DNA from 4 places in the Bacillus sp. ISL-47 genome. Region 3 is predicted to be linked to each of the others. Evidence: predicted binding sites of a transcription regulator. Region 3 holds the regulator's gene; each other region holds the start of a gene.

Region 1 (7,870 bases), on a different contig from region 3:
CCATGATGCTTGGATCTACGCCAGCACTGGCATTTCCTTTAATTGTAACTAAAGGCTTGAGCCCTAGCTCATCTGCTTTCCTTTTGCTCATGACAAGCAATACAGCTGCACCATCATTGATGCCTGATGCATTGCCGGCTGTGACGCTTCCGTCTTTTTTAAATGCCGGGCGAAGGCCACCAAGCTTTTCAGCAGTCGTCCCTTTTTTCGGATACTCATCGGTATCAAACACAATTGGATTTCCTTTTCGCTGCGGAATCTCCACTGGTATGATTTCGTCTTTAAATTTACCCGCTTCGATTGCGGTTACCGCTTTTTCCTGGCTCCCAGCGGCAAACGCGTCCTGTTCTTCCCGGCTTAAGTCATATTTCGAGCAAAGGTTTTCGGCCGTTACTCCCATATGGTAATCGTTAAAGGCACACCAGAGCCCGTCTGAAATCATGGAATCAACTAATTTTTGATCCCCCATTTTAAAGCCATTTCTTGCATTTTTCAGTATGTAAGGAGCCTGGCTCATATTCTCCATTCCACCAGCTACAACAACTTCAGCATCTCCTGCGATAATTGCCTGTGCAGCCAAATGGACAGCTTTCAGACCTGAACCGCAAACTTTATTGATTGTCATTGCGGAAACGCTTTCAGGAAGGCCCGCTTTAAGAGCAGCCTGCCTTGCAGGATTCTGGCCAAGACCTGCCTGCAGCACGTTTCCCAGAATTACTTCATCTATCTGCTCCGCTTTTACACCTGCTTTTTCCAGAGCTCCTTTAATGGCTATTGCTCCTAGCTCGGGAGCCGATACATCTTTTAGGCTTCCATTAAAGCTTCCGATTGCTGTCCGGACAGCGCTGACTATTACTACTTCTGTTTGTGCCATCTCTCTCATCCTTTCAAAAACATCTCTCTGCTAATATTCGTGCAAAGTATCAAAATTCCTTTTATTTTGTCAAAATTTCTATTATTCTTGCATTCGAAAAAGCTTTCCTACTACAATTATATTAAGTGTAATATGTATAATCTTCACATCCGGGAAAGCGCTTACGATACACCTTTTAAAATATGTGACGGGAGAGGAAAACATGACGCTTGGATTGCCTGAAAAAGTAACAATAATCGAGGTTGGCCCGCGCGATGGGCTGCAAAATGAAAAATCCTTTGTACCGACAGAAGTCAAGAAAGAATTCATCAAAAGCCTGAGAAATGCCGGTTTAACTGAAATGGAGCTAACTTCTTTTGTTTCTCCGAAGTGGGTCCCGCAAATGGGCGATGCGGCTGAAATTGTTGCAGATTGCCTGGATGGTGCTACAAGGGACATCGTGCTGGCGCCTAACCGCAAAGGCATTGACAGAGTATATATGACGGATTGCAAAGCAGTCGCTGTATTTGTTGGAGTGAGCAATACCTTCAATAAGAAAAACATCAATAAAACCACTCAGGAAAGTATGGCAGAACTAAATCCCATTATCGGGGAGCTGAAAGAAAGAGGCTATTTTGTGCGTGCGTGCATCTCAACAGCTTTTTATTGCCCTTACGAAGGAGATGTTAAACCTCAGGATGCAGTCGAGCTGTGCCGTCAATTTGTTGAGGCCGGCGCTGACGAACTAAGTGTGGCAGATACGATTGGAATGGCTGCGCCTCATGAATCTTTCGAGCTTTTTTCCCGTTTAAAAACAGAGTTTCCAAACACACTTTTGACAGCACATTTCCATGACACAAGAAAAATGGCGCTAACCAATATTTTTGCTGCGTTACAAGCCGGCGTTGACCGATTTGATACATCAGCAGGCGGACTTGGCGGATGCCCGTTCGCTCCGGGTGCTGCCGGCAACGCGGCCACAGAGGATGTTGTTTATATGCTTGAGCGGATGGGAATTGAGACGAACGTTGATCTCGAAAAATTAGTGCAGGCTGTAAAGATCGTTCAGCCACATCTTTCCAGGCCGATTGAAAGCACCTATTTCAATTTGAATACCGAAACTGTTAAATAGCCAAAACAGCATTGGTCTGCCTGACGTAAACACACTAGCAGCAGCCATATACAAATTCCAAATCTGTCATTCATGTATAAGCCGCCCCTTCTTAAAGCATCTTATTAGGTGAAGACACCGAGCACAGCTCCGTACTTGTGACTAGAAGATTCATCCATAAACAAGGCACTGGAGCAAAGCTACTTTTGAAGGGGGAAAGATAGATGAGCCAGAAACGCGATAAAGGATATAGCCAGAAGGGGAAGCCTAATTCGGATACAGTGAGCCAGACGATTGCTGCTGAGGAATTGGAAAAGGCAATTCACCCTACAAAAAGGCAGAACTCCCAGCAATAGCCGCCCTAAAGGCGGCTTTTTTCTTGCTGCAAGCTGAACTGAATTTTTCATAGCCATCTGGCATGTCTCCGTCCAATTTATAGTTTGTCCCGGTTCACTTCTGTGTTTTAATTTTTGCCAGAATGGTAAAATAAAGAAAAACAGGTGGAGGGATGGGTTTGAGAAAGGTTTTTCGCTATTTATTTTCATTCATTCTCTTTCTTTCATCACTTGGCGTCTATTTTACAAATAGGCTAATGTATATGAAAAAGAAGGAAGATGAGTTTATTTTGGAAAGGGAGAAGGGAGCGGGCAGGCTTGATCTAATGAAGTATGAAAGCCTGCCCAAAAGAGAAGTGCTGGTCCCCTCTCCTTTTGGATATAAATTAAAGGCTGTGGCTGTTGAACCTCATGAGAATAACCGTTATATCATTATCTCCCATGGGGTAACCGAGAATAAAGTGAACTCAATTAAATATATGAACCTCTTCCTGGAACGGGGATTTAACGCTGTTATTTATGATCATCGGCGCCATGGGGAATCTGGCGGAAAAACGACAAGCTACGGGCATTATGAAAAGTTTGATTTAAAAGCAATCGTTGATTGGCTTAAAGCGGAAAAAGGGCCCGGCATACAGGTTGGGATTCACGGCGAAAGCATGGGAGCTGCCACAATGATTCTCTATGCCGGAATGCTCGAAGATGGTGCTGACTTTTATATTGCTGACTGCCCGTTTTCCGACTTAAAAGAGCAGCTTGCTTATCGGCTTAAAGCGGAAATGAAGCTGCCTCCGAAGCTCTTTTTGCCTGTTGCGGATTTATTCCTGCGCATGCGCGAGAAATATTCTATAGCAGACGTTTCGCCTATTTCTGTGATTGAAAACATAAAGAAGCCTATCCTGTTTATTCACAGTGAGAAGGATGATTTCATTTTGCCAACCATGTCTGAAGCATTGTACGAGAAGAAGAAAGGGCCCAAAAAGCTATACCTTGCTGTCAACGGAATCCATGCCCAATCGTTCAATGAAAACAAAGAAGACTATGAGAAGGTAATTGATGAGTTTTTGGAAGAGTACGTTTATTTTAAAAAAGGAATTCTTTCGGAATAGCAAAAAGCTGGCTCACATTTTGGGCCAGCTTTTTTATTGCTTGGAGATTACCTTTTCTTTTTGAGCAGGCTTTTGGCTTTGTTCTCGCTTTACTACTCTCACCATAGCTTAAGAACGGTGCTTCAAACCTGGACAATCCTAATTTTGCTTCTGTTTCAGAATTTCCTTGCCGTCTGCTGATAATCCTCTTGCTGTGTGGAAGTTTCCTATTTTAAAATAATAGCGTCCGCTCTTTTTTTCGATGACTGCTGCTTCTTCAAATTTCTCTTCCTTGCCGGCTACTTCTACTTTTTTTATATCCTGATTATGAATCTTCCCAAAAATGACCGGGATCCTGTTTTCCAATTTTCCTTCTCTATCATAATCATAGAACTCGTCTGTATAAACAGTCATGTGTTGATTTTCATAATGCTCCCAGTGGTTGTGCCCTTCATTATTCCAGCCGTCTTTATCACTGCCCTTCAAATACGCAGCCGCCATAGCATCGAATTCACCCTGCCCATTTTTCTGATGTGTCGTATATAGAAGAATGATTCCGTCTTTTACTTTTTCTTTATGTAGAATTTCTTTCACATTAAAAGGGATATCCTCATCAATTGCCTGGCCCATTGTCTGTGTACTGCACGCTGACAATAGCAGAATGGACGCCGCCAGCAATAGCAGTATGTTTTTCTTTTTCATAAATTTCTCCTCCAATTCTGCGGTGTCTTTACCATTTAATGACAAACCCTAGTAAAACATTCGCTTTTTTGTGCTTTTAATGATTCTGTAGCCTTTTCCTACTATATTAAACCCTTATTTTTCAAAAATATGGAAGGGTCTTTATGCCTATGTAAAAAGTTCGTGAACTATCCGATTTTTTCCTGATAGAACGGCAAAAAATAAGGCAGCCATCCGCGGCCGCCTTGTATATAGCTTATTTTGTTTTATCAAAAAAACTCATTCTTGGATTTAAATACTGGTTCGGGCTTTTTAGCTGGAAACAGTTTGCTTTCTCTGAAAAATCTATTTTTAAATCCTCGTCCAAAAATACTTCCTTGGATTTTCCCACAAATATGCTTCCGGCATTCGTTTTGATTTCCCTGTCATCATCATCCAGTTCTTGCACTAGCCAGAGAGCTGTCACGCCGCTCACAACACATCCGCAGCCATCTATATCATATTTCAGCTTTACATAGCCGCCTTTTCCGGCGACCCGTTCGGATAATTTTTCAGCCGCCGTTTCAGTTACTGTAATTTCCATGTTTTAAAACTACCTCCCATTTGCATATGCTGTATTTTAACACAGATAGATTTAACATGCTTCTGAAAGGGACAGTTGCTTTTTTCGCTTATTCCTATTACCATCAAAGTGAATATGTGTCAATTTTGTGAAAGGGTGGTTGGTATGTCAAAGGTGCAGATTAAAGTAATGGATAATGGCCCGCTGCGCGTAACAGGCGATGTGGAATTAATTGATGTGGATGGCAACAAATTTGAAACAAAGCAGGTATTCTCTCTTTGCCGATGCGGAAAATCATCAAAGCTTCCATTTTGTGACGGAACCCATAAGGGAAATTTTGAATCTTGTGTCCGTGCCGAGAAGGTTTTGGACGATAAGGAGTAATCGCCGAAAAACGGGGATAGTTATCCCCGTTTTTTTTCGTTTTTAACTTTCGCTGGCGATACCCGCTCTTCCTGCACAATGCCCTGCAGCAATTCCCGGTCCATTCCCGTGCTGTCATCTCCAGCGCCCGGTGCGATATTGGCCATTGGCAGCTGCTCCAGTTCTTTTCCTCTTGGCATGTGAAACACCTCCTTGCTGTTAAGGTGCTTCTGCCGCCTAAAAACTACCCCTTTTAATTGTATCCATCATTTTCCATTTATTTATGGCCAGACCTCCCCCTTTATTTACTCATCCGTAAGCCGGGCATCGGCTATTGTGTTAATGGAAATGTGATGAATTTCCCCAAAGCGGTCCACTATATGCAGCTTTTGGCCATGTTCATCCCAGTAATGAATGCTCCCGATTACAAGCTCATAATTTCTGCCGCGGTAATAAGTAATTGTAACCGATTTTTGAAACTCCATTGCTTCTGAAAGAATCTCGTTCATAGATTCAAGCTTTTGCTCATCCAATTCCCGTTTTTTCTCGTACGTATCTTCCTTTGCCCAATCTCTTAGTAGCTTTACATGTTCCGGCAGCATCATGGAAGTCCATTTTATTCTGCCACGATCGCGAATCATAAGCCGCCCCCCTTTGTTTACATTTTAGCTTTGTTAAACATGCCTGCTGATTTCCGCTCCAAATGCCTGCTAGCCAAACCTTATTGATACAAACAACACACGAAGGAAATGCGAATGCATTTTCGCGGGATTAGCACATTAAACTCCAATCAACCAACATTATTTAAAAATGCTTTAACATAGCCTACATTTTATGGCCGCCAACCAGTGTAGCCCGGTGCTTGGCGGTTCCCGCACTTGTATAAGATACGGCTCTCAACAGGGCTCCTCCCCCAAACTTGGAGCGAATCCGGTCAACCGTGTAGCCGAGCTCCCGTTTTTTCCAGCCATCCAGATCAAACAGGCTCAGCTGCATTTCGCAGTCATCCGTAATATTTCCGAGGGAGATAGAGATTTGCCGCACTGTTTTGCCTTCATAATTCTCGTGAAAGAGCTCCAGGCAGACCCGATAAAGATCCATCGTGATATTCGTTGGCTGATCAATCGTTCTTGAACGGTAAAAACCTCCCCCGAATTCATCCTGGCTGTATCCGAGGCCAAAGCTGATTGTTCTTCCGGCTTTGCGATGAGTGCGGGCTCTTCTTGCCACTTCCTCGCACATTTCGAGGACAACTTGCTTAATTTCCTCCTCCTCCTTGTAATCCCTTAATAGAATCTGGCTTTTCCCAAAGCTGATCTGCCCTTCCATAATCGGCGCCCCCATTTCTGAAAGGTCAATTCCCCATGCATGGTGATAAAGCTGGTTGCCCATAATCCCAAACTTCTTTTCAAGCTTTTCCAGGTCATAGCGGGCAAGCTGGCCCACTGTGAAGATCCCCATTCCGTTCAGCGTTTTTTCGACGCGGCGTCCTATTCCCCACATTTCCCTTAAAGGGGATACGTTCCACAATTTCGTCTTCACATCTTCGTACTTCCACTCAGCAACTCCCTTCTTTTTCGCTTCGAGATCAAGGCAAAGTTTGGACATGAGCATATTCGGCCCTATCCCGATGGCACACGGAAGCTGAAATTCCCGTTCGATATCCCCTTTTATTTTCCAGGCAATTGTCTCGGCATCCCCCCAGAGATGGAGTGCACCATCTACTTTTATAAAGCTCTCATCAACACTGTACGTATGAATGGCTTCCTTTGGGACATAGCGGTTAAACACCCGGGTGATTTCGGTGGAAATTCTTAAATAAGTGGCCATTTTCGGCTCCTCAACCCTAATGCGGGGGTCATTGGGAACCTCAAACAGGCGGGATCCAGTCTTTATCCCAAAGTCCTTTTTCATCCTCGGAGAGGCAGCCAGAACGACACTGCCCTTCCGCTCCAAGTTTCCGGCAATCACAAGGTAGCAATCAAGAGGGTCCAGGCCAAGCATGACAGCAGAACAGCTCGCGTAGAAGCTCTTCATATCAACACACAAAATTTTATTTTCCGGCATTGCGCTGTAATCAACCATGACTTCCGACATCCTCCTTAGAAAAGTGTAAGGCGCCCGCTTGTCGGCTATGGCCTCGGGCTGATGGCGCCTGAAGCTAGACATCATCTAGCTTTAGAAAGTTATTTTTATTATCTTGAATTCATCTTGCTTCAGATAAAGAACGTTTGTTCTGTATATGTATACCCATTATATTAAGCGAATATGCGTTCGGTTTCAATGGAAATTTTACGGGCTTTTTCTTAAATCAGGTTCTTTTGCCAGGTGCCGAAATTCCCAGAAACCTGTATAATCAGCATGAGGTGCAATAAATGAACAAGAAACTAATTTTTAAAATGGTCCAAAACTGTTTAAAACAATACAACGAGGACAGCCATTCAGTTTCGCTCGATAGCAGAGAGTTTGATGAAATTTTCAAGAAAATCATTGAGGCAAAAAATAAAGAGGCTGACAGCGATCTGCATGAAATCGTAAATGATGCAGTGTACGGCTATATCACAGATTCGCCGTATTTTTAAGGGGACCCCGGAATAAGTGCAAAAAAGAAGCCGCCAGGCAATGCTGGCGGCCTTTTAGTATTTTACTTCTGATTAAATGCGCGTTTCCCGATTTTTTCAAACAACCTCGGAAACAGAGTATAAACAATGCTTCCTGCATTCATCCACCGTGGAAGATTAATTTCCCTGACAGGCGTCAGCATGGCATTAACCACTTTAAGCGCCACATACTCCGGTTTGAGCATATACCGCTGAACATTTTTAACATAGGTGCCCTTTTCATCGGCAATATTAAAAAAGTTTGTTTCAATAGGGC
Region 2 (7,870 bases), on a different contig from region 3:
TTGCACAAAATGGCTATCAGGACTGGCTGAAAGGGCTTGAAAGAAGGGCAGCACAAGGGACGGAGCTCATGAGAATTGAAAATGGCGGCAATCCGATTGCATACCAAGCAAAAGAAAACAGTGAGGGTTTGCCTAAACAGTTTAATATCGGATGGATTCCATCTCACAATAGTGTAAAGGTTAATTATGAACCTGCTAAGGTAAACGTTAAGGCCCAGCCGCAAAAGCCGAAGATTGACGTTGAAATTAGAAAGCCTATTCATAACTATACGCCTGGGAAAGTAACCGCAGAAATACTTGAAAAAAACAGTCTAAGCTTTGATTTTATAAATCTAACAATCTAACAAAGTGGTGAAAAAATGAAGATACAGACGAAATTTCATGGCGAACAGGATATAAACAGAAAAGATATTATTCAATTTTCAAGTGGCATTCCTGGATTTTTAAAGGAAAAGGAATTTTACATCCTGCTGCTTGAAGGGACAGATCTTTATGTGCTTCAGTCAGTTAATAAAACAGAGGTTGCTTTTATTATTACAGATCCTTTTGTGCTTTTTCCGCAATATGAATTTGATTTGCCGGAAGAGGTACTAGAAAAATTAGAGATCGAATCGGAAAAAGACGTTGCCATCTTTACCATCTTAACGGTAAGAGAGCTCTTCCAGGAAACAACCGCCAACCTGCAGGCGCCGTTAATCATCAACCAAACAAAAAAATTGGGAAAGCAAATCATACTCAATAACCCAGCCTACCAAACAAAGCATAAAATCCCAACTCCTCAAGAACAGGGGGAGAAATAATGCTCGTACTTACCAGAAAGCTTAAAGAATCCATCATGATCGGCGACGACATTGAAATCTCTGTTCTCTCTATCGAAGGAGATCAAGTCAAACTTGGCATCAATGCTCCGAAAAACGTCGACATACATAGAAAAGAAATCTATTTGTCTATTCAGCAGGAAAACAGCAGCGCAGCACAAACCGAAGTAAACGCTATCGATAGTCTAAGCTCCTTCTTTAAAAAAAAATAAAAAATTTTTCCAAACTGTTAAAGACCTGTCTAAATAAGTCGATATAACTATTGTAAAGCTGAAACAGCATAAAGGCGGCCGACTTTTCTGCTGTTGGGCAAAACAAACCACATGGACGTGGGACATATAACTCAAGGAGGAACAAAACAATGAGAATTAATCATAACATTGCGGCTCTTAACACTTATCGTCAGTTAAACAGCGCAACAGGAGCTCAATCAAAATCGATGGAGAAACTATCTTCTGGTCTTCGTATTAATCGTGCAGGAGATGACGCTGCTGGTCTTGCTATTTCTGAAAAAATGCGTGGGCAAATTCGTGGATTAGACCAAGCTTCCCGAAACGCCCAGGATGGTATCTCTCTAATTCAAACTGCTGAAGGTGCATTGAATGAAACGCACTCAATTTTACAGAGAATGAGAGAGTTAACAGTTCAATCAAACAATGATACGAATAATCCTGATGATCTAGCTGAAATCCAAAAGGAGATAGCAGAGCTAAACTCTGAAGTTACAAGAATTGCTGAAAAGACAGAGTTTAATACTAAAACTCTATTGACAGGAAGTTTAGGCGTATCAGCAGCGTCAGCCACAGGTGTAACTGACGCTGAATATCTTGCAGCCGGTATTTCTTTTGATGCGTCTGGAGTACCAAGTGGTGAAACGTTAACTATTACTACAAATGCAACTGATGATACTATTACTGTTACAGGTGCAAACAGTGGTGTATCTCAAACACTTTCTCAGGATCCGGCAGCTGTAGCGGCTGGAACAACTTTAAATTTTGATTCTATAGGACTATCAATTTCTTTTTCTTCAAATGCTAATCTTGAAACCTTAGATGGTGGTACTGCGACCGCGTCAGGTAGTACGCTTTTAACATCAGGAACACAGCTTAGTTTCCAAATTGGAGCAAACTCTGATACGACACTAGATATTAGTATTGGGGATATGAGGGCTTCTGCACTTGGTTCTACCGCATCAAATGCAAATGTTGCAAATTTGGCTGCAGTTAATGTTGTTAATAAAGATTTTGGTGACAACTTAGAAGTAATTGATGAGGCAATCAAAAAAGTATCTGCACAACGTTCTCAACTAGGTGCTTGGCAAAACCGTCTAGACCACACAATCAACAACCTAGGAACATCATCTGAAAACCTAACTGCTGCGGAATCTCGTATCCGTGACGTAGATTATGCTTTAGCTGCATAAGGAGTGACAAGCACAGTCGTCCTAGCTGGTAACGGCTAGCGATCATAATCGGGTGAATTGCTGGAAACCCCTTAGAGCTTTTCTTGCCACAACGTAGTTGGAAACGACAAACGTGATGGTTTGAAAAAAGAAAAGATTGGGCAATCAGCAGCCAAGCTCCTGTCTTGAAAGAGTGGAGAAGGTTCAACGACTAGGATAGACCATCTAAGGCGATAGCTATGATGATGAAATCCATAGGTGAAACAATGTATCATCAGCATTGTGAATCCGAAGTGCCCGACCCCTACCAGAGTTATAGAGGGTGAAGATATAGTCTAGTCATTTGTGAAAGCAAATGTTCGCACGATGGCGAAAGAAATGATGAACCAAACTAAGAATTCAATTCTTTCTCAAGCAGCACAAGCAATGTTGGCTCAATCTAATCAAATGCCTCAAGGAGTGTTACAACTCTTAAGGTAATTGATTAGAAGGGCGTCTAGCTTGGTAACGAGCTAGAGTATAACTGGGTGAATTGCTGGAACTTCCTAAAGCTTCATCAACCACAACGTAATTGGAAACGGTTAGCGTGATGGTTTGAAAATGATGAGGATGGAACAATGGATAATCAGCAGCCAAGCTCCTGTGAGGAAACTCTGGAGAAGGTTCAACGACTAGGGAATACGGTCTAAGGCAAAAGGCTATGACTATGAATCTCGTAGGGCAGTAAAAGCTGTTCGAAGTGCCCAGCCTCTTGGAAGACAAGGGTGAAGATATAGTCTATTCTGTTCTCGAAAGATACAGTCGCAAAGCAAGCGAACCAACAGCCACAAGGGGTTCTTCAACTTCTTCGTTAAATTTAGATTAATCAAAAGGGGCTCTAGATTTTCTGGAGTCCCTTTGTTTAATAGGTAAAAAAATTTATGCAAGCTAAAATTATCAGTTATAGGAATTAGTTATAAATGCTATTACTTATCTCATTGTAAAAGACCAGCCTTCCTCAACTCCTTCAGCTTATAAACAATCGACCAATACGATCTTTGCAGTTCGTTAGCGATTTGTTTATCAGTTTTCCCATTCTTTTTAAAATCAATGATTTGGGCCACTTCGTTTTCTGTATAGTTCCTAAATCTGTTTGAGTCAGAAGAAAGAATTTGATAGCCAGTATGTAGTTTTTTTAACTTTTCTTCTTCTACTTGGAATCTTGTTTCCCAATTAAATTTATACTCCATTTTCTTGCATCCACTTGCTATTTCTCTTATAACACCTAGAAAGTCCAGACTAGCCATTACCGTTGTAAGTCTTAGTATATAACCGTAGCCATCTTTTCTTTTGCTTATCTTAAAGTCAAAACCAAATTTGCTATTAATATGTGTTTTTAATATATGTAGCTGATCTCGAGGATAGTTTTGTAAATAAAGAAAAATATGTGGAGTTAAATAGATGAGCTTCTTTTGGTGATTAACCCTTTTTGATATACATAATGAGCCGTCATCCAGATAAAGAACGGTTAAAAAGTGAAGTAGATTACAGGTTGATAGCAATTCTACAGGAATTCTCTTATTGCCCGAAATATCATAGAAATATGGATATAATTTGGTGAAATAGGGATCAGAACGAGAAACGAGATAATTTCCGTTTGGCCGAATATAAAGCTGTCCATCATAAAAGGAAGCTTTCCACATGCGATAAGCTTCTTGCTGTTTGCCGTAATGCTCTCGGTAACTGTTGTTTTTTCTTCTGCTTCCCGGGTAGCATTTTGTGATCTCCCCGTCAGCAATAATGCTGGCAAATAAGATATTCTGTTGGACAGGACTAAGGCATGAAAAAGTCATTTGGACCACCTCGCCAATATATATATATAGGAATATATGTTCGTATTTATTTTATCCTAAACGGAAACTGATATAAAGGTTTAGTTAATAATTTTTATTTTTTGCCGATATTAGTACTAAGTAAAATAAATAAGGTAGGAGATTGCTATGATAGATCGATTATCATCCCAAACCGTTTCTCTTACATCAAGAACGACAAGCCTCAATGAGAATTCAAATGAAAGCAAAAAAATAGAAACAGTAAGTAAACAGCAGGTTCAAGCACAAGCAAATGAAGCTAAAAAGGAAGAAGAGGTCACTGAAGTAGTAGATAGCATGAATAAATTTTTACAGGCGTCTCATACCTCTTTAAAATTCGAACTTCACGAAAAATTAAATGAATACTATGTGACTTTGGTGGATGATGTTACCCAGGAAGTAGTTCGTGAGATACCTTCTAAAAAGCTGCTTGATGTATACGCTGCGATGACGGAATTCCTTGGCCTTATGGTAGATAAAAAAATTTAAGCGAGTTGATTTAAATGGTAAGAATCGGCGGTCTGGCAAGCGGAATGGATATTGATTCCCTTGTGAAAGACTTGATGAAGGCGGAGCGGATGCCGCTTGATAAGATTATGCAGAAGAAGCAGAAGCTTGAGTGGCAGCGGGATGATTTCCGCGCTATGAATACGTTGCTTCTGGACTTTCGTTCTGAATTAACACAAATGAAATTAACCACTAAATATAGGGTCAGAAATGTAGTTTCTACGAATGATGACAGAGTCACCGCGAATGCAAGCAGTGCGGCTTCGTTATCTTCTTATTCGATTTCCAATGTGAAACAGCTCGCTTCTGCTGCTACAAGGATTAATGCTGGAGGAGTTTCAACTGATCCTGATGCCAAGCTTGATCCTAATATAGGTCTGTATTCACAAACTAGTAAGCTTGACACCAGCACTGGTTATAAATGGTCTCAAGGAATAGTGGGCAGCAAGTCTATAAAGGTGACTGCGGACAATACAGTTGATTATTCATTAGAATTGGGTTCCACCCTAAAGGCAAGTGAAATTCCCAATATGTCCGTGAAGGTGAATGGAACTTCCTTTGAAATCGTTACTTCTGAAGCGGATTTGCTAAAGGACAATCAGGTATTGGTTAGTGCTAATGGATCTTTAAAGTTTAAAAAAGCTCCTATAAAGGAAAGTGTCATCTCAGTTAACTATGTTCTGGAGAACAAGGTGACTGCTCAGACTTTAACGTCTCCTGCTAAGGAATGGCAATTAGCTGAAGGTGCTCTTGCTTCGGATATCTCATTGAAAGTAAACGATGTTACCTACACTGTCAGTGAACCGGCTGCAGTGGATTCTGAGGGGTTTGTTACTCTAACAGATGGAACGAATTCCATTGGAAAAATAAATCTGGAGACCGGTAAAATAAAGTTTGACACTGAGCAGGCGGCAGATACCAAATTAGAAGCTACCTACAAGCATAATTACGCTACCTTCAATTTAACTTCCCACACGTCAAAAGGCGCAGTAAAGGAAAACTTCCTGGTAAAAGGAACGGATTCATTAAACATGGTTATGAGTAAGGTGAACGAATCCAATGCTGGCATCTCCATGTTTTATGATTCTTTCTCCGATCGCATCTCCTTAACACGGAAGGAAACGGGGAATTTCAGAGGAGAGGATCCGACTCTTGCTGCAGATGAGGCCTATACCTATAGCGCAGCAACAGATGGGGAAATTGAAACGGGAGGGGACTTTTTTAATAAGTTATTAAAATTTGATGGTGCCACTGAAACGGGCGGAGAAAATGCTGTTTTTGAAATAAACGGCCTTTCAACTGAACGCAGCAGCAATACATTTGATATTAATGGCGTCACGTTCACTCTCAAGCAAACCTTCAGTGATGCACCAGTTAATTTATCCATCAGCAATGATTCGCAAAAAGTATTTGACAATATTAAAGAGTTTGTAACGAAGTACAACGAACTCATTGGTAAGATTCAAACGAAGATCGGGGAAGACGTGTATCGCTCTTATCAGCCCTTAACAGATGAGCAGCGCGAATCACTCTCCGATAAACAGCAGGAACAATGGGAAGAGAAGGCCAAAAGCGGTTTATTAAAAAGAGACCCTATACTCTCTCAATTATTATCAGGGATGAGAAGTGACTTTTATACACCTGTGCAGAATGATAGTGTGAATCCTCTATACAATCAATTAGCTTCGATTGGCATTAAGACGACAGCAAACTATTTGGAAGGCGGGAAGCTTGAGATTAACGAAGCTGAGCTAAGGAAGGTAATTGAAGCAGATCCAAGTTCGGTTGAAAAGCTTTTTAACGCTTCTGGCACAGCGAATGCCGAAAGAGGAATTGTCCAGCGTCTATATGATACGGTTAATGCTAGCTTTGAAAAATTAAAGAAAAAAGCAGGGGGCAGCGGTTCTGTTAATACACAGTTTGAGCTAGGGAAACAACTGATTGACATGGACAAAAGAATCGACAGCTTCGAAGATAAATTAAAAAGAGTAGAAGACCGCTACTGGCGCCAATTCACCGCTATGGAAAAAGCGATCCAGCGTTCTAATGAGCAATCCATGTTCCTCATGAATCAATTCAACAGCGGCATGTAATAAAAAGGAGTGTTTGAAATGGCAATAAGCAATCCATACCAATCCTATCAGCAGAACTCGGTGAATACAGCATCACCAGGAGAGCTGACACTTATGCTTTATAACGGCTGCCTGAAGTTTATTCATCAGGCTAAAAAGGCCATTGCAGATCAGAACATTGAAACGAAAAATACCAATATCCAAAAAGCGCAGAATATCATCCAGGAGCTGATGGTGACACTTAATATGGATTTGGACGTTTCGCAGAATATGATGTCTCTATATGATTATATGAACCGGAGATTAATAGAGGCTAATATTAAAAATGATGCTGCGATTCTTGAAGAGGTAGAAGGCCTGGTGACCGAATTCCGTGATACTTGGAAGGAAGTTATCCAGGTTAATCGCCAGAAACAGTTCTCACAAGGCGGCACGGCTTAGTGAGTTCGGTACAAAGCTTTTATGAAGCAACACTTGAGCTGATTGCCACTTTAGAAAATACAACCATCGACCGTGATAAAAAAATAAGTGAGGTAGAAGTGCTCCTTGAGAAGCGCCAGCTGACTATGGCTAACATGGCCCCTCCTTATACAGAAGTCGAAAAGGAATTGGGTGCCAAGCTAATCAAGCTCAACGAAAAGGCAACCCAGCTCATGCAGCGCGAAAAGCTTTTCATCCAAAAAGACATCAAAGACTTAAGCGTCAAAAAAGAATCATCCAATAAATACATCAATCCCTATCAATCCATGGCAACGGACGGCATGTTTTATGATAAAAGAAAATAGGTGACCCATTTGTTAACTTTGACAGAAGAGCAGTACGTTTTTTTGAAAGGATACAGCGACCTTTTATATACGATTGATGAGGCGTTTGATTATATTGTCAAAAGCTATAGCGATTTGAGCAAAACAGAAGGAGACCGTCTCCTTGCTGATGTTTTTCAGGCACTGCCGCAGGTAGCAGCATCTAATGAGCAGATCAGCCAGCTTTTTCATAACGACCATTCGATGCAGAATGCGTTAAAAGATATCAGCACTGTGGCCGATCAAGTTGAGCTGCTTTTGCAATGCTTTGAAGACCTTCCAGTAAGGCAGGAAATCATCTCACAAAAGCTTTATCCAGCTTTTGCTCATTGGCATCAATCCATCCAGCAAGAGCTTAATCCCTATATCCAATCCTGAGCGCTTCCCGACGAAGCGGTTTTATCACGCATTAACGGGC
Region 3 (7,870 bases):
TTTTGACACAAAAAGACCCGGCATATGTAAAGAAAAGCGGAGATAGCCTGCAAATTATGCCAAGCTGGTCATCTCCGCTTTTATTAAAAGAAGGAATACAACTGAATGTGTATCCCTTGCAATTATGATATTAATGAAGGCGGTTTTTATTTTGAAGATCTTTCAGTTTTTTAGGGGTTACGTCATTGCCCTTAGGATCAACGACCGTTACGCCTTTTAACGTATTTAACATCGAAGAGCGGAATGTCTCCAAATATTCTCTGCGGAGTGAAGATTGCTCCTTCGCTTCTTCTTCTGTTAAACGGGATTCTTTCGCCTTCTTTGCCAGTGCGTTAATTCGAGCAAGTTTTTCTTTTGGCAGCATGCTTAAGCTCCTTTATATCAAAAGTTAACTTTTGGTTAATCTAAAAGAAAGTTTGGTTACACTACAAGTTTCACCAATAATAAATATTGAAACTCAAATGCCATCATACTAAAAAAGAGCACTTTTGACAAGAAAAGTGCTCTACTCTGCTAATGAATCAACATATTCTTTATATCTTCTATGTACGGTTGCTTTTGATATATTGTAGCCAAATCCCCTTAACGTTGCTGCGATTTCGGAGAAGGTGAGGTCGTTTTGACGAAGCCGGACAATTTCATCGATTGGGACTTCGATCCTTTCCCTGCCGGCATTGGCTCCTTGATTACTCAGATTTTTCTCAGGACGGTATCCTTTCTCTACCGCTCTTTGCATGCCCCGTTTAATTTTAATATTATGAAGCTTTCTTTGATACTCTTCTACCATTCCGACAATGCTCAATACCATGGAGTCCGATTCCGATAGCTGAAGCTGGCCGTAGTTGGAAATGCTGTAAAGCTGGACCTCTTCTTTAAAGATACAATGGAGAATGGCAATCTTGGCATTGCCGCGCCCAAGCCGCGTCTCATCCTGGATCAGAACTACATTAATATCCTTTTCTTTTATTAAATCCAGAAGCTCAAGTATCCCGTCTCTTTCTAAATCGTATCCGCTCGCCTGGTCGCGAATAACTTTCACCACTTCAAAACCATTCTTTTTTGCCAGGTTCAATAGCTCCTCTTCCTGTCTGGAGAGAGAAGTTTCCTGCGTTTCTTTTGTTGTGCTTACCCTGCAGTAGATAATTGCTTTCATAATTTCTCCTTATAACTATTCATTTAGTTCAGAACTGGCAAGCTCGGTAAATAGCTGCCCTTCAGCAGCTTTAACCGGGATAACAATTTCATCACCTGGGAATATTCTTCCTCCGGCTATTCCATTGTTTTGTTCTACCCAGCTAATAAATTCATCTGCTGACAGTGAATGTTCAGCTGAGAAATCTTCAGCGATTTCCCAAAGGGAGTCACCTTCAGATACGGTAACTCTAACAAACTTCTCACTATCCGGCGTTTCCATTTGCAAAACTAATATTAATGAAGCTGCCAAGCTTAAAATGAATAGAATAATAGCATAAGAATAAGAATCCCACAATTTTTTCATCATTATTAAACACCTCTGTTAGAATGTATGTTCGTATTTGATGCTTTTATTATAGACCGAACATTTGTTTTGTGTCAACGAAAATTCGAACTTATGTTTGTATCACCTGGTAATTGATGCTATAATAAAGACAAAGAAAATCATACGAGGTGCGTTAAAGATGGTGAAATTATCAAAAAGGCAGCAAGATATATTGGAATTTATAAAAGAAGAAGTAAAACTAAGAGGCTACCCGCCTTCTGTTAGAGAGATTGGAGAAGCAGTCGGGCTTGCTTCCAGCTCCACTGTCCACGGCCATCTCGCAAGGCTCGAAAGCAAAGGTTTGATCCGCAGGGACCCTACTAAGCCGCGTGCCATTGAAATTTTAGATTTGGACGAGTCTTCGCACATTCCAAAAGTCAGCGCAGTAAACGTGCCGATCGTTGGTAAGGTTACTGCCGGCCAGCCGATTACCGCGATTGAAAATGTGGAGGAATACTTCCCTCTTCCTGAAAGGCTGGCTCCAGCTGACGAACATGTATTCATGCTTGAAATCATGGGAGAAAGTATGATTGAAGCTGGAATTCTGGATGGTGACTATGTAATCGTTAAGCAGCAAAGCACAGCTAATAACGGAGATATTGTTGTTGCCATGACTGAAGAAGACGAAGCGACCGTAAAACGATTTTTCAAAGAGAAAGATTATGTACGCCTCCAGCCTGAAAATTCTACGATGGAACCTATTATCCTTCGAAATGTATCCATCCTTGGCAAGGTAATTGGAGTATATCGACATATCCATTAATAGACTTTCAAAAAGCAAGCATTTATGTTTGCTTTTTATTTTTTGATTATATACAGTTCTTATTACCTGATCCTATGATTAAAATCATACGATAGTAACAGTAACTTCTCATTTGGAAGGAAGTTACAGTAAAGTTTAACTATTTTGTTTTCAGAAAATTCGGTATTTTTATGCATACTAATTTATATCATCTTCCTATATAATGGTAATACACCGAGAATCAACCTAAGGTCGCTTGTCCAAAATCTCGACTTTAGGAGTGTGAAGATCATATGTTTTTGAACATTACCTTCGCTTTGTTGATTGGTGGGCTGGTCGGTGTCGTTGGACATATTCGGAAAGAAGGCAAAATGGTAAAACCCCGGAGGACCAAAAAATTCATCTACCTGGGGGTCTTGGAAGAAGTAATCATGGGGGCTTTGGCGGCTGTTTTTTTGGTCGTATCTTCAGATCCTGACTCTACCTTAAAGATAGTACTCCTTTCGGTTATTGCAGGATTTGGAGGAGATGCACTGCTGACATGTCTCGATTTCTTAAAGATCAGACATAAAGAATGAGATAGGCAGAAATAGTTCATATAGACAAAACCTCGTTCTTCATCGAACGGGGTTTTTTGTGTGACTGCATTAAACTGTTTTGCGTTTGTATTACAGATCCCGGTAAAGTATGATTTTTCCGCCAATTTATGATACTATTTCATCTGGGCAAATTCCATGAAAGTGGGAGACGCAAAGCCACGGGCCTAAAACGATTAAAGTCATGGCAGCCGGGCTGCTTATAAGACAATTCATACCAGAACAATTTGCCTAAATCAGCTATGAGAAGGGTGAAAAATGATTTATCCAACAGTGCTTAGCAAGGAGTCGAACTTGGTGCACATCGTAAAGGATCAAAACAGCTGTGTATGCGGATTTACATACAATGCCTTTACAACTTTCACCAAAAAGGATCTTAAAAAAATAAAATTCAAACCGGAAAAGGTTATCACCTGTCCGAACTGCAAATCCATCATTCAGTGATGGATTTTTTATATATTAGGCTATATTAAAGTTTTTTGTTAAAGGCACTGCGTTATGTAGCTTGAGGAGTGAAAACGCACTCGCAAATTCTTCATGTGGTATTTATTCGGGGATGTATAATTCATTGACCCCTGCGATTGGCGCGTCCACGGGAGACCACAGACGCGAATGCACCTAGGAGTGTCAGACCGCCGCGGAAAGCGAGCTCGGTGAACGGAAATCTCCACTCAAGCTAAACAGCACAAAAAAGCCTCGGCACTGAGGCCAAGGCTTGACTGATTATTAATACATGCTCATATACTGCTCGCGCTCCCATGGATGCACTTGCGTTCTAAACATATCCCACTCGATTTCTTTTGCTTCAATGAAGTGTTCGAAGATATGGTCGCCAAGAGCAGAAACGATTACTTCGTCATTTTTAAGTTCTTCAAGGGCAGCTGCCAATGTTGCTGGAAGATCCTTGATCCCTTCTTCTACACGCTCTTGCTTGTTCATTACATAGATGTTGCGGTCAACTGGTGCTGGAGGAGTCAATTTGTTCTTGATTCCATCAAGTCCAGCTTTTAATAACACAGCCATAGCAAGGTATGGGTTCGCAGCAGGGTCAACACTTCGGACCTCTACACGAGTACTTATGCCGCGGGAAGCCGGGATACGGATAAGCGGTGAACGGTTTTGAGCAGACCATGCAACATAGCAAGGTGCTTCATAACCAGGAACCAAACGCTTATAAGAGTTAACGATTGGGTTTGTTACTGCTGTAAATGCTGTGGCATGATTGATGATGCCTGCGATAAAGTGACGTGCGTCATCACTAAGTTGAAGATCTCCAGTTTCATTGAAGAATGCATTTTTTCCATCCTTGAATAATGAAACGTTACAGTGCATACCAGAACCGTTCACACCGAATAGTGGTTTTGGCATGAATGTCGCATGCAGGCCGTGCTTGCGGGCAATCGTTTTAACAACAAGCTTGAACGTCTGGATTTGGTCACATGCTGTTAAAGCATCTGCATATTTAAAATCGATTTCGTGCTGGCCTGGAGCAACCTCATGGTGGGAAGCTTCAATCTCAAAGCCCATTTCTTCAAGTTCCAGCACGATGTCACGGCGGCAGTTTTCACCAAGGTCTGTTGGTGCAAGGTCAAAGTATCCGCCGTTATCATTTAGCTCTAGAGTCGGTTCTCCAGCATGATCAAGCTTGAATAAAAAGAATTCTGGTTCAGGTCCAAGATTGAAATCTGTGAAGCCTAACTCTTCCATTTCACCTAGAATACGTTTTAAATTGCTGCGAGGATCACCAAGGAATGGAGTTCCATCCGGATTGTAGATATCACAGATCAAACGCGCAACTTTTCCTTTTTCCGCTGTCCAAGGGAATACCACCCATGTATCAAGGTCAGGATATAAATTCATATCTGATTCTTCAATACGTACGAAGCCTTCGATAGAAGATCCGTCAAACATCATTTTGTTATCAAGTGCTTTTTCAAGCTGGCTGATTGGAATTTCAACGTTTTTGATTGTTCCTAGAATATCCGTAAACTGTAAACGGACAAATTTTACGTTTTCTTCTTCTGCAATGCGTTTAATATCGTCTTTAGTGAACTTAGCCAATGGTATTTCCTCCCTTAAATTTACATGAGTGTTTTTTATTTATTAATGGAAAAAGCGGTGCATGTTGCCTTGACGCAGTGATGAACGATTGAATCGGCCAGCCTGCACAATTTCTTTGCGAAGGAGTTTCCGGATTTCTTCATCAGAAAGATCGCGTCTCGCTTTATCTTCTTGCTTCTTCATATTATCTGATATTGCTTGCTGTTCTTTTACGAAAAATAGCTGTTTGATTCCGGCCATGTTGACACCCTGGTCGATTAAGTCTTTAATCTCCAAAAGGACATCAATATCGTTTAAGGAAAAAAGTCTTCTATTTCCGTCAGTTCTAGCTGGAGAAATTAATTGGTGCTCTTCATAGTAGCGTATCTGCCTCGCGGTCAGATCGGTTAGCTGCATGACAGTACCAATTGGGAAAAGCGGCATGGAACGTCGAATTTCACTTCCAGTCAACTATTTCTCCCCCTTTTCATTACTTCTTGTGATTATTATATGTAATGTAAGATAATCTGTCAACTGGATGTTAGCTTTTATTACATGTTTTTTCAAAAAATTTTTGCTTTTTTTTTTTTAAGTAAATTCCATGCTTAATAACAAAAGTTTTTAAACAGAAAAGGACAACTAACCAGGTAGCTGTCCTTCTTTATATTCACCTATTCTATTTCAATTAAACCTTTTTCCAGTAAACGGTTTAATGCAATGCAGACTGCCATCTTCACATGCGAATACGTCAGCCCGCCCTGCACATACGCTACATATGGGGGTCTGATTGGCCCGTCAGCCGTTAATTCAATGCTGGCTCCCTGGATAAATGTACCTGCAGCCATGATGACATCATTTTCATAGCCAGGCATGTATGCCGGGTAAGCTGTGACATGGGAATTGACAGGAGAGGCAAATTGAATCGCCTGGCAAAATGCTACCATTTTATCTTTGTCATCAAATTGAACGGACTGAATAAGGTCGGTTCTTTTGCTATTCCATTTTGGATAGGAATTCATGCCAAGGCGCTCAAGCATCGCTGCGGTAAAAACCGCTCCTTTAAGTGCCTGGCCAACCACATGCGGAGCCAGGAAGAAGCCCTGGTACATTTCCTGAAGGCTGTATAGGGATGCACCGGCTTCCGCACCGATTCCAGGTGAAGTCATCCGGTATGAGCAGGCCTCGACCCATTGCTTTTTCCCGACAATATAGCCGCCCGTCTTGGCAATGCCGCCGCCTGGGTTTTTAATGAGCGACCCTGCCACCAGGTCAGCTCCAATATGGCATGGCTCCCGGTCTTCTACAAACTCCCCATAGCAATTGTCTACAAAGACAACTGCGTCAGGCTTAATTTCTTTTACAAATCTGATCATCTCATTAATTTGTTCAATTGTAAAAGAAGGCCTGGTCGCATACCCTTTGGAGCGCTGAATGCCAATCATTTTTGTATTCGGCTTGATTGCACTTTGCACTGCTGGGTAATCGATGCTTCCCTCTTGGGTTAGCGGCACGCTATTGTAGCCTATGCCAAATTCTTTTAATGAGCCGTTCCCAGTGCCGCGAATCCCGACAATCTCTTCTAAAGTGTCGTATGGCTTGCCGGTGATATATAGCAATTCGTCACCAGGTCGCAGTACCCCAAAAAGGGCAATGGAAATGGCATGTGTGCCCGAAATGATTTGCGGCCGAACCAGGCCGGCTTCCCCGCCAAACACTTCTGCATATATCTCTTCAAGCGTATCTCGGCCGATATCATCATATCCGTAGCCTGTCGATGGAGTGAAATGCGAATCGCTTACTTTATAATTTTGGAAGCTGTTTAAAACGCGGAATTGATTGTCATCAATTCGCTGGTCTATGCTTTGCAGTACTTCTGAAATTTGTTGCTCCACTTCTTTTACAATTGGCTGGAGCTTTCCCCCCTGTGATAACTGTCGAAACATGGTGTTCTCCTAACTATACAGTATATTTCGTTAAAGGCCCTGAAATTGCATGGTCCTCAAGATAGTAGCCTTTGCAAACATATAATTCCTTTTCTTCATGGAAGCTTAATTCGCGCAAAATGGTTTCATTCTTGAGCTGGGAAAGAAGCTTCCCTTCTGTTGAAGGCACTTCAACATGATAGTGCTTCATCATCCCCAGAATCATTTGCTCAATTTTCCGCTTTAAATCATTGCGGTCCTCTTCCTCAAAGGCACTTATTTGGATGGTTTCGGTTTTAGCTATCGGAACAAAATCAGGATGCCTTAAATCTCTTTTATTATATACCGTCAATTGCGGAATTTTATCATTTTCCAAATCTTCTATTAGTTTATTGACTGTCTGCTCGTGCTGGAAATAGTCCGGATTGGACATATCCACGACATGCAGAAGGAGATCTGCCTCCTTCACCTCTTCAAGGGTTGAGCGGAAGGCAGCGATCAAAGTCGTTGGCAGGTCCTGAATAAACCCAACTGTATCCGTCACAAGTGTCATAAAACCGCTAGGCAAAATTAGCTTGCGCGTCATCGGGTCAAGCGTCGCAAACAGCTGGTTTTCTTCATATGATTCAGCTTCTGAAAGTCTGTTAAAAATGGTTGATTTGCCTGCATTCGTATAACCGACAAGGGCAATTTGGAAGGCTTTATTTTTCTTCCTTCTTTCACGGTATCTGTCGCGGTGCTGAACGATGACAGACAGCTGCGTCTTAATATCGTCGATTCTGCGGCGGATATGGCGGCGGTCCGATTCCAGTTTCGTCTCACCCGGACCTCTTGTGCCAATTCCCCCGCCAAGCCTTGAAAGCTGGATACCCTGTCCGGACAGACGAGGAAGCAGATATTGAAGCTGAGCCAATTCAACCTGCAGCTTACCCTCTTTGGAACGGGCTCTTTGTGCGAAGATATCCAAAATTAGCTGTGTACGGTCAATAATCCTGGCATCCAGGTCAGACGAAAGATTGCGAACCTGACTTGGTGAAAGCTCATCATTAAA
Region 4 (7,870 bases), on a different contig from region 3:
TTTTCATATAATTTTTTATTAGTTTTTTATACACTGCAAGACAAGGTTTCTCTCCTTTTCCAAATAAAAACCCCTGCAAATGCAGGGGGTCACTTTATTGCCTTATTCTGTTGCTTGCCCGTTGTGATTTTGCCGATCTTCCTTCTTCCAAATACATTTAGCTTTTCCGCTCTCGGATTCGTCAATAATAAACGATCCATTGGAATACCTGTCATTAAAGCGGATAGCAGAAGCTTTGACAGCTTCTACATGTCCTTTTTCAGTTTCAATGAATATATCATCGCTGCCTCTTGTAATGACTGATCCAACAATGCGGTGAGGATTGGATTTTAATTCACGAAGCATAACCACACCGCGCTTGGCGCGGGAAGTGCGCTCAAATTCACTTAATTTCATTTTCTTTATGGATCCACGCTGTGTAACGATGACTACAGCTTGCTCCTTTGGATCTTCAATAAGTTCGGCCCCGGTTACAAAGTCACCGTCTTTTAAATTAATGCCTTTCACACCGGCCGCCCTGGCACCGACAATACTTACTTCTTCCTCATGGAACCAAAGCCCATAACCCTGATGAGTGGCAAGGAAAATTTCCTTCGTGCCATCAGTCTGATAGACATCCAGAACCTCGTCATCGCCTTTTACATTAATGGCAACGAGCGGTTTGGAATATCTCTGTGCTTTATATTGCTTCAGCTCTGTTTTTTTCACCATTCCATTCTTCGTCATAAAGAGCAGGAAAGCCTCGGTCTCAAAGTCTTTTACAGGAATTGCCCGTACAATGGAGTCATCCCGATCAATCGGAATGATGTTGGCAATATGCTGGCCAAGATCTTTCCATCGTATGTCTGGCAGCTGATGCACCGGACAGTATAAATAATTACCCTTATTCGTGAATACAAGGAGAACATCGGTTGTATTCATATCCAGCTGGGCAATCATCCTGTCAGAATCCTTCATGCCGAAATCCTGTCTGTTTGAAGCGGCAAAGGATCGCTGGCTTGTACGCTTGACATAGCCTTCCTTTGTTACGGTGACGATGACATCTTCACTTGCCACCAGCACTTCAAGGTTGATTTTTATTTCTTCAATTTCCGCTTCAATTCTTGTGCGGCGTTCATCAGCAAAACGTTTTTTAACGTCTTTAAGTTCCTTTTTAATCACTGAGTAAAGCTTTTTCTCGCTTTCAAGAATGGCCTTCAGCTCCTGGATCAGCTTGGCTAGCTCTTCAGCCTCTGCTCTTAAAGCCGTTATGTCTGTATTTGTCAAGCGATATAGCTGTAAGGAAACAATGGCTTCCGCCTGTGGCTCTGTGAACTCAAACTTGGCGATCAAATTATCCTTCGCATCCCGTTTATCCTTGGAAGCACGGATGGCTGCAATTACCTCATCCAGAATAGATAGAGCCTTCATTAAGCCTTCTACGATATGCTGGCGCGCTTCCGCCTTATGCAGGTCAAACTGTGACCTGCGGGTTACAACTTCCTTGCGGTGGCCGATGTAGGCATCTAAAAGCTCCCTGAGACCCATTAATTTTGGATGCCTGTTGTGAATGGCTACCATATTGAAATTATAGGTTATCTGCAAATCGCTGTTTTTGTATAAATAATGCAAAACGCCTTCAGGGTCCGCATCCTTTTTCAATTCTATTACAATCCGGAGACCTGTGCGGTCTGTTTCATCGCGGACCTCCGCAATCCCTTCCACTTTACGGTCCAGGCGGAATTCATCAATTTTCTTCACGAGATTGGCTTTATTCACTTCAAAAGGAATCTCGGTGATGACAATTTGCTTTTTCCCGCCGCGCAGGTCTTCAAAATCGGATTTTCCGCGGATAATGATTTTTCCCTTGCCTGTTTCATAGGCTTTTTTAATGCCGTCAACGCCCTGGATTATGCCTCCTGTAGGAAAGTCAGGTCCTTTAATATGCTCCATCAGCTCATCAATGGAACAATCCGGTTTGTCCATACGCAAAATAGCACCGTCAATGATTTCATTTAAATGGTGAGGCGGAATTTCAGTTGCATACCCCGCTGAAATTCCTGTGGAACCATTGACAAGCAGGTTAGGATATCTTGCAGGCAGGACTGTTGGCTCGCTGGATGTATCGTCAAAGTTAGGGATAAAGTCAACTGTCCTTTTTTCGATATCCTTCAGCAATTCAGATGAAATGGCAGAAAGCCTTGCCTCTGTGTAACGCATGGCTGCCGGTGGATCTCCGTCTATGCTTCCGTTATTCCCGTGCATTTCAACGAGAAGATTTCGAACCTTCCAATCCTGACTCATCCGCACCATAGCATCATATACAGATGTATCACCATGCGGATGATAATTGCCGATTACGTTTCCTACTGTTTTTGCTGACTTTCTGAAGCCTTTATCCTGGGTATTCCCCTCAACATGCATAGCATATAAAATACGTCTTTGAACCGGCTTTAACCCGTCACGCGCGTCAGGTAGTGCACGGTCCTGGATAATATATTTACTGTAGCGGCCAAAACGGTCACCCAGTACATCTTCAAGAGGAAGGTCGCGGAATTTTTCTGCAGAACTCATGATTCAGCCTCCTCCTCTAACACAGAAATATTTTCATTTTCTAGTATGCTGCCGTCTTCTTCAAGTCCGAATGCAACATTGGATTCAATCCACTTTCTGCGCGGTTCTACCTTATCGCCCATCAAGGTTGTAATCCGGCGCTCCGCCCTTGCTGCATCGTCAATCTTCACGCGAATAAGCGTACGTGTTTCAGGATCCATCGTCGTTTCCCATAACTGGTCTGCGTTCATTTCGCCAAGACCCTTATACCGCTGAATCATATAGCCTTTACCGACTTTTTTTATGGTGTCCTGAAGTTCATCATCACTCCAGGAATACTCAACCACTTCTTTTTTGCCTGATCCTTTGCTGACTTTATACAAAGGAGGAAGAGCAATAAATACTTTACCAGCTTCAAGAAGAGGCTTCATATAACGGTAGAAGAAAGTGAGAAGCAGCACCTGAATATGTGCTCCATCTGTATCAGCATCTGTCATGATGATTACCTTATCGTAATTGACATCATCCAGATTAAAATCAGCTCCAACACCTGCTCCGACGGCATGAATAATCGTATTAATTTCTTCATTTTTAAAGATATCCTGGAGCTTCGCTTTTTCTGTATTAATAACTTTACCTCTTAGCGGAAGCACAGCCTGGAACCGTCTATCCCTTCCTTGCTTAGCTGATCCGCCAGCGGAGTCTCCCTCCACTAGATATATTTCATTCCTTTGCGGATTGCGTGATTGGGCTGGTGTCAGTTTGCCTGATAGTACCGCTTCTGATCTCTTCCTCTTTTTTCCGCTCCTGGCTTCTTCACGTGCTTTGCGGGCAGCTTCTCTGGCCTGGTAGGCCTTAATTGCTTTTTTAATTAATAGGGAGCTTGTCTCAGGGTTTTCTTCAAGAAAATAAGACAAATGCTCAGAAACAACAGAATCAACAGCCGAGCGTGCTTCGCTCGTTCCGAGTTTGCCTTTCGTCTGTCCTTCAAACTGCAAAAGCTCCTCAGGCACCCGAACAGAGACAATAGCGGTAAAACCTTCACGGATATCGGCTCCATCCAAGTTTTTATCTTTCTCCTTTAACAAATTCACCTTTCGAGCATATTCGTTAAAGGCGCGGGTCATAGCTGTTTTTGAACCCGCTTCATGTGTTCCCCCGTCTTTTGTCCGGACGTTATTTACAAAGGACAATACATTTTCCGAATATCCGTCATTAAATTGAAAAGCAAAATCGACTTCAATTCCATTGTTTTCTCCTTCAAAGCTTACTACCGGGTGAAGGACATCTTTTTCCTCATTTAGATATTGAACAAAAGCCTCTATGCCATTTTCATAATGAAAAACGTCATGAAAATCATTCCGCTCATCTAGGATCTCAATTTTCATTCCCTTAAGGAGGAACGCTGACTCACGAAGACGTTCACATAGTGTCTCATAATTATAAGTAGTAGTGGAGAAAATCGTCGGGTCCGGCTTAAAATGGATTGTTGTGCCCGATTGGTTTGTCTTGCCTATTTTCTCAAGAGTGGTAACCGGTTTTCCGCCATGCTCGAACCGCTGTTCGTATACAAATCCATCCCGCTTAATTTTTACAACCAGCCATTCGGAAAGGGCGTTAACAACCGAGGCTCCGACACCGTGCAGCCCTCCGCTTGTTTTATAGCCGCCCTGGCCGAACTTTCCCCCGGCATGGAGAACGGTCAATATAACTTCAGGCGTTGGCTTGCCCATCCGGTGCATCCCGGTTGGCATACCCCGGCCTTTATCTTGAACACTTATTGAATTATCTTTATGTATTTTGACAATGATATGATCCCCGTAACCCGCCAGCGCTTCATCAACAGCGTTATCGACAATCTCATATACAAGATGGTGCAAACCCCTTGCATCCGTACTTCCAATGTACATCCCAGGGCGCTTTCTTACTGCTTCCAGCCCTTCGAGTACTTGTATGGCATCATCATTGTAGTCAAAAGCTTCCTGATTTCTTGCCACGAACATACCCCTTTCATTTCTTGCAGCAACACTTGCCGCGAATAAGTGCGGCTTAAGAACACCCGTATAAGTATTCGGCTCAAATATCCATTTTCCTTTATCAAAATCACAAAATCACCGGTACCAGAACAGGTGTTCTGTACTCATATTTTACCATATAAATTAATAAGGTCTATGCTTTATTTTATCTATTTATTTGGTTTTGGCAAATAAGTTCTTGAGTCTTGCGGGATTTTTAAAGATTATTTCCAATAGCTAAACCCTTTATTTACGGGCTCCTTATAAAAAATAAAAACATGAGATCTTTTTAAGACCTCATGCTGAATTTACCTGGTTAATGCATGTTCAACTTTAATACAGCGGTCCATGATGACAGTGTATCCCTTTTCCTTAAGAAAATCGTATGCTTCCTGATTTGCTACACCCAGCTGTGCCCAGAAGATATCTGCATCCATTTCTGCAAATTCCCTTGCAATCTCCGGAAGAAACTCGGAGCGCCTGAAAACATTTACGATATCAATATGGCCCTCGATCTCTTTAAGGCTTGAAACGGCCTTAACGCCAAGAACTTCATCAACAGCTGGATTCACCGGGATGATCTCATAACCTGCATTTTGCATTGCTTCTGAAACCATATAAGAAGTACGTTCTGGATTTCCGCTTAAACCGACAACTGCAATCCGCTTTGAGTTTTTTAAAAGAACACCGATTTCTTCCCGGCTTGGATTTTCAATAGCCATTTAATTCCCTCCAAATCTGATTGATTATGTTTATTTTACCTAAAACTTTTAAAGTGTACTAACTTATTGCTTTGATCCCTCAATTTTCTTTATATAAAAGTTCAATGCCCGCTCTACTTTAAACCCTGCTTTTTTATATAGGGATAAGGCCTTTTCATTAGTTGTTCCTGCACATAATTTTATAACGAGCGCACCATGGTGAAAAAAGAGGTCTGATACTGCCATATCGAGCAGCTGTCTTCCGATTCCGGCGTGGCGGCATGTTTCCTTCACTCCTACAAACTCAAGGCTGCCTTCCTTCCCTTCCGGATTATATTCTGCATACAGATAGCCTTTAAGACCATGTTCATCCGCTGCTGTATATAACTTTTGTTTATCATTGATTTTTTCAATAATTTCTTTTCCTGAATAATATGTATTTGGAAAAATAGTATCATGCAAATTTTTAAAATCGCTGTACTGATCAGGAGCTATTAAATTTATTTCTTTTAGAGCTTGATTCTGTTTTTCTTTCAGCTCCATATAGGTCTGAGATGATTGCAATGTAAATCCGATTTTCTCTGCAAATTTCGATACGGCTAGATTGGCTATGTCTGCAAAAAGGTAACAGGTATGCAATTTACCTTTAAAATTGCTGATAGCTTTATTCCATAGCAGCTCCCCGTGCTCAATTTCTTTAATAAAAGGTCCCCATAACTCCGCTGTGCCTTTTTCCTGGTCTGCATCCATTCCCAGGAATCCTGTTATATCCTCATTCTCCCAAAGAAGAAATGCGGCTGATTCCGGATCAAGATCCAATTCCTGCAAATCATTAAAGATATCATTTCTGGTAGTGCCCAGATATCCTATATGATAATCAGGCAGAGAATTCTTCTTTGTTAAAAACTCCGCAGCATCCATTAAATCTTCACTTTGCATCATTGTTATCTCCACATCCCCACTCCTCTATGTCTTTTACTATATATTACCATAAAAAAATCGGCTGATTTGTTTATCAGCCGAGAACCGCTTAGTATAACACTGTTTCCAATCTATGGATTAGCCTTTTTATGCTAGTGTTCGCTTCTTTTAACACAATATCCTTATCTACCGTTTTCAGCTTTCTATTTTCCATCAAAATTCTTCCGTTTACTAAGGTTGTCTCCACATCTGCCCGAGTTGCGGAATAAACGATTCTTGAAATGGTATCAATGTCAAAAGATGGGTACACATGAAAATCATTTAAATTAAGGATAGCAAGGTCCGCTTTCTTCCCCGGCTCCAGGCTCCCGATTTCATCCTCCATGCCAACCGCCTTCGCTCCGCCAATAGTGGCCATTCTGAATACGGTTCGAGCATTCATGGCTGTTGGTCCATGGACCGGCTTTTGAATAATCGCTGCCAATCGCATTTCGTTGAACATATCGAGATTATTATTGCATGGAGCGCCGTCTGCCCCCAAACTGACAAATGCCTGCCGCTCTAACAGTGAAGGTACTTCTGCGACACCTGATGCCAGCTTTAAATTGGAACCCGGACAATGGCTTACCTTCACTCCCCGCTGCTTAATAATTCTCTTTTCTTCCTCATCAAGCCAAACACAATGGGCCAGAATCAGCCTGTCATTGGCGAGTCCAATGCTGTCCAAATAAACAACATTCCTCATTCCAAATTCTCTTTCAACAAGCTGAATTTCATTTGCATTTTCAGATGCATGTGTATGGACTCTAACATTGTAGCCGGCTGAAAGGTCCCTAATGTTTGTAAGTAGTTCTTCTGTACAAGAAACCACAAAGCGGGGGCAAAAGGCATATTGAATACGGCCGTTGTCATAATTATGCCATTTTTCCAGAAGATCTACGCTGTCCTGAATGGATTTCGATGTCTTTTCCCTTAATAGAACGGGAACCTCATCTCCTTTATCCATCATAACCTTGCCTGCGAGAGCCCTAATGCCGCTCTCTGCAATAGCCTGAAAAGCATATTCTGTATGATGGACCGTTTCCATGTCTACCACAGTTGTCGTACCGCTTTGCAGCAGCTCTCCGATTCCAAGCATAGCAGAGTAATAGATGGATTCTTCATCATGCGAGGCTTCGAGCGGCCAGATTTTTTGTTTAAGCCAATCCAGCAATTCAAGATCATCAGCCTGACCGCGGAATAAGGTCTGGCAGAGGTGGATATGTGTTTGAATAAAACCGGGGATGACTGTTTTCCCTGAAGCATCTATTACTTTATCAGCTGAAACGTTTAAGTTTGGCCCTATGTCTGCAATTCGGTCATCCACTATATAGAGATCCCCGAAGAGAATTTCTTCTTTTGCATTCATCGTAATGATTTCGGCATTTTTGATCAGGATGCTGCTCATTATACTCCGCCTCCTTGAAGTGGGCTTGACTGTATAACCTTTTGTTTGCCGTAATTCAAAATAAGCTGTTTGTAAAACTGGATAGACCGCCGGTAAGCTTCAATGCTTACCCATTCGTTCGGCTGGTGCGCAAGCTTTTCGTCTCCAGGACCGTAGATTAGAGTCGGAATTTCACTTCTGGGATTCAGGACAGCCCCGTCTGTATAGTAAGAGACGCCGAAATGATCTGTATTGGATTCTCCTTTTAACATTTG

The links. Region 3 encodes LexA, which represses DNA repair genes until DNA is damaged. Its sites were predicted from a motif close to CGAACATATGTTCG; they were not measured.
Region 1: J7I93_RS02220 (YolD-like family protein) is a predicted target of LexA. The motif match lies at 5,746-5,759, and genes of this name have one in related genera.
Region 2: J7I93_RS03080 (DNA endonuclease) is a predicted target of LexA. The motif match lies at 4,082-4,095, and genes of this name have one in related genera.
Region 4: parE (DNA topoisomerase IV subunit B) is a predicted target of LexA. The motif match lies at 4,593-4,606, and genes of this name have one in related genera.

Annotation. Positions count from the first base shown of each region.
Region 1 is NZ_JAGGQS010000003.1:99,691-107,560, forward strand. Features, by position in the region: gene J7I93_RS02185 (acetyl-CoA C-acetyltransferase) at 1-874, opposite strand, end outside; gene J7I93_RS02190 (hydroxymethylglutaryl-CoA lyase) at 1,077-1,985, shown strand; gene J7I93_RS25335 (hypothetical protein) at 2,189-2,320, shown strand; gene J7I93_RS02195 (alpha/beta hydrolase) at 2,479-3,408, shown strand; gene J7I93_RS02200 (hypothetical protein) at 3,547-4,089, opposite strand; gene J7I93_RS02205 (iron-sulfur cluster biosynthesis family protein) at 4,325-4,651, opposite strand; gene J7I93_RS02210 (CDGSH iron-sulfur domain-containing protein) at 4,796-5,014, shown strand; gene J7I93_RS02215 (hypothetical protein) at 5,035-5,193, opposite strand; gene J7I93_RS02220 (YolD-like family protein) at 5,299-5,634, opposite strand; gene J7I93_RS02225 (Y-family DNA polymerase) at 5,819-7,078, opposite strand; gene J7I93_RS02230 (YqzH family protein) at 7,369-7,575, shown strand; gene J7I93_RS02235 (SDR family NAD(P)-dependent oxidoreductase) at 7,638-7,870, opposite strand, start outside.
Region 2 is NZ_JAGGQS010000006.1:19,025-26,894, reverse strand. Features, by position in the region: gene J7I93_RS03105 (DUF6470 family protein) at 1-344, shown strand, start outside; gene fliW (flagellar assembly protein FliW) at 360-800, shown strand; gene csrA (carbon storage regulator CsrA) at 800-1,030, shown strand; gene J7I93_RS25345 (flagellin N-terminal helical domain-containing protein) at 1,180-2,241, shown strand; partial or broken gene J7I93_RS25070 (flagellin) at 2,587-2,700, shown strand; gene J7I93_RS03080 (DNA endonuclease) at 3,195-4,052, opposite strand; gene flaG (flagellar protein FlaG) at 4,200-4,559, shown strand; gene fliD (flagellar filament capping protein FliD) at 4,574-6,670, shown strand; gene fliS (flagellar export chaperone FliS) at 6,689-7,090, shown strand; gene fliT (flagellar protein FliT) at 7,090-7,434, shown strand; gene J7I93_RS03055 (DUF8042 domain-containing protein) at 7,444-7,830, shown strand.
Region 3 is NZ_JAGGQS010000079.1:14,534-22,403, forward strand. Features, by position in the region: gene J7I93_RS23370 (DUF896 domain-containing protein) at 131-364, opposite strand; gene J7I93_RS23375 (YneB family resolvase-like protein) at 506-1,153, opposite strand; gene yneA (cell division suppressor protein YneA) at 1,169-1,501, opposite strand; gene lexA (transcriptional repressor LexA) at 1,659-2,282, shown strand; gene J7I93_RS23390 (DUF4257 domain-containing protein) at 2,555-2,839, shown strand; cyclic di-GMP riboswitch class I at 2,976-3,061, shown strand; gene J7I93_RS23395 (hypothetical protein) at 3,116-3,301, shown strand; gene glnA (type I glutamate--ammonia ligase) at 3,584-4,918, opposite strand; gene J7I93_RS23405 (MerR family transcriptional regulator) at 4,961-5,368, opposite strand; gene J7I93_RS23410 (methionine gamma-lyase family protein) at 5,569-6,840, opposite strand; gene hflX (GTPase HflX) at 6,854-7,870, opposite strand, start outside.
Region 4 is NZ_JAGGQS010000045.1:127,383-135,252, forward strand. Features, by position in the region: gene parC (DNA topoisomerase IV subunit A) at 103-2,553, opposite strand; gene parE (DNA topoisomerase IV subunit B) at 2,550-4,529, opposite strand; gene J7I93_RS15430 (CoA-binding protein) at 4,856-5,269, opposite strand; gene J7I93_RS15435 (GNAT family N-acetyltransferase) at 5,333-6,202, opposite strand; gene J7I93_RS15440 (5'-deoxyadenosine deaminase) at 6,279-7,616, opposite strand; gene J7I93_RS15445 (M20 family metallopeptidase) at 7,616-7,870, opposite strand, start outside.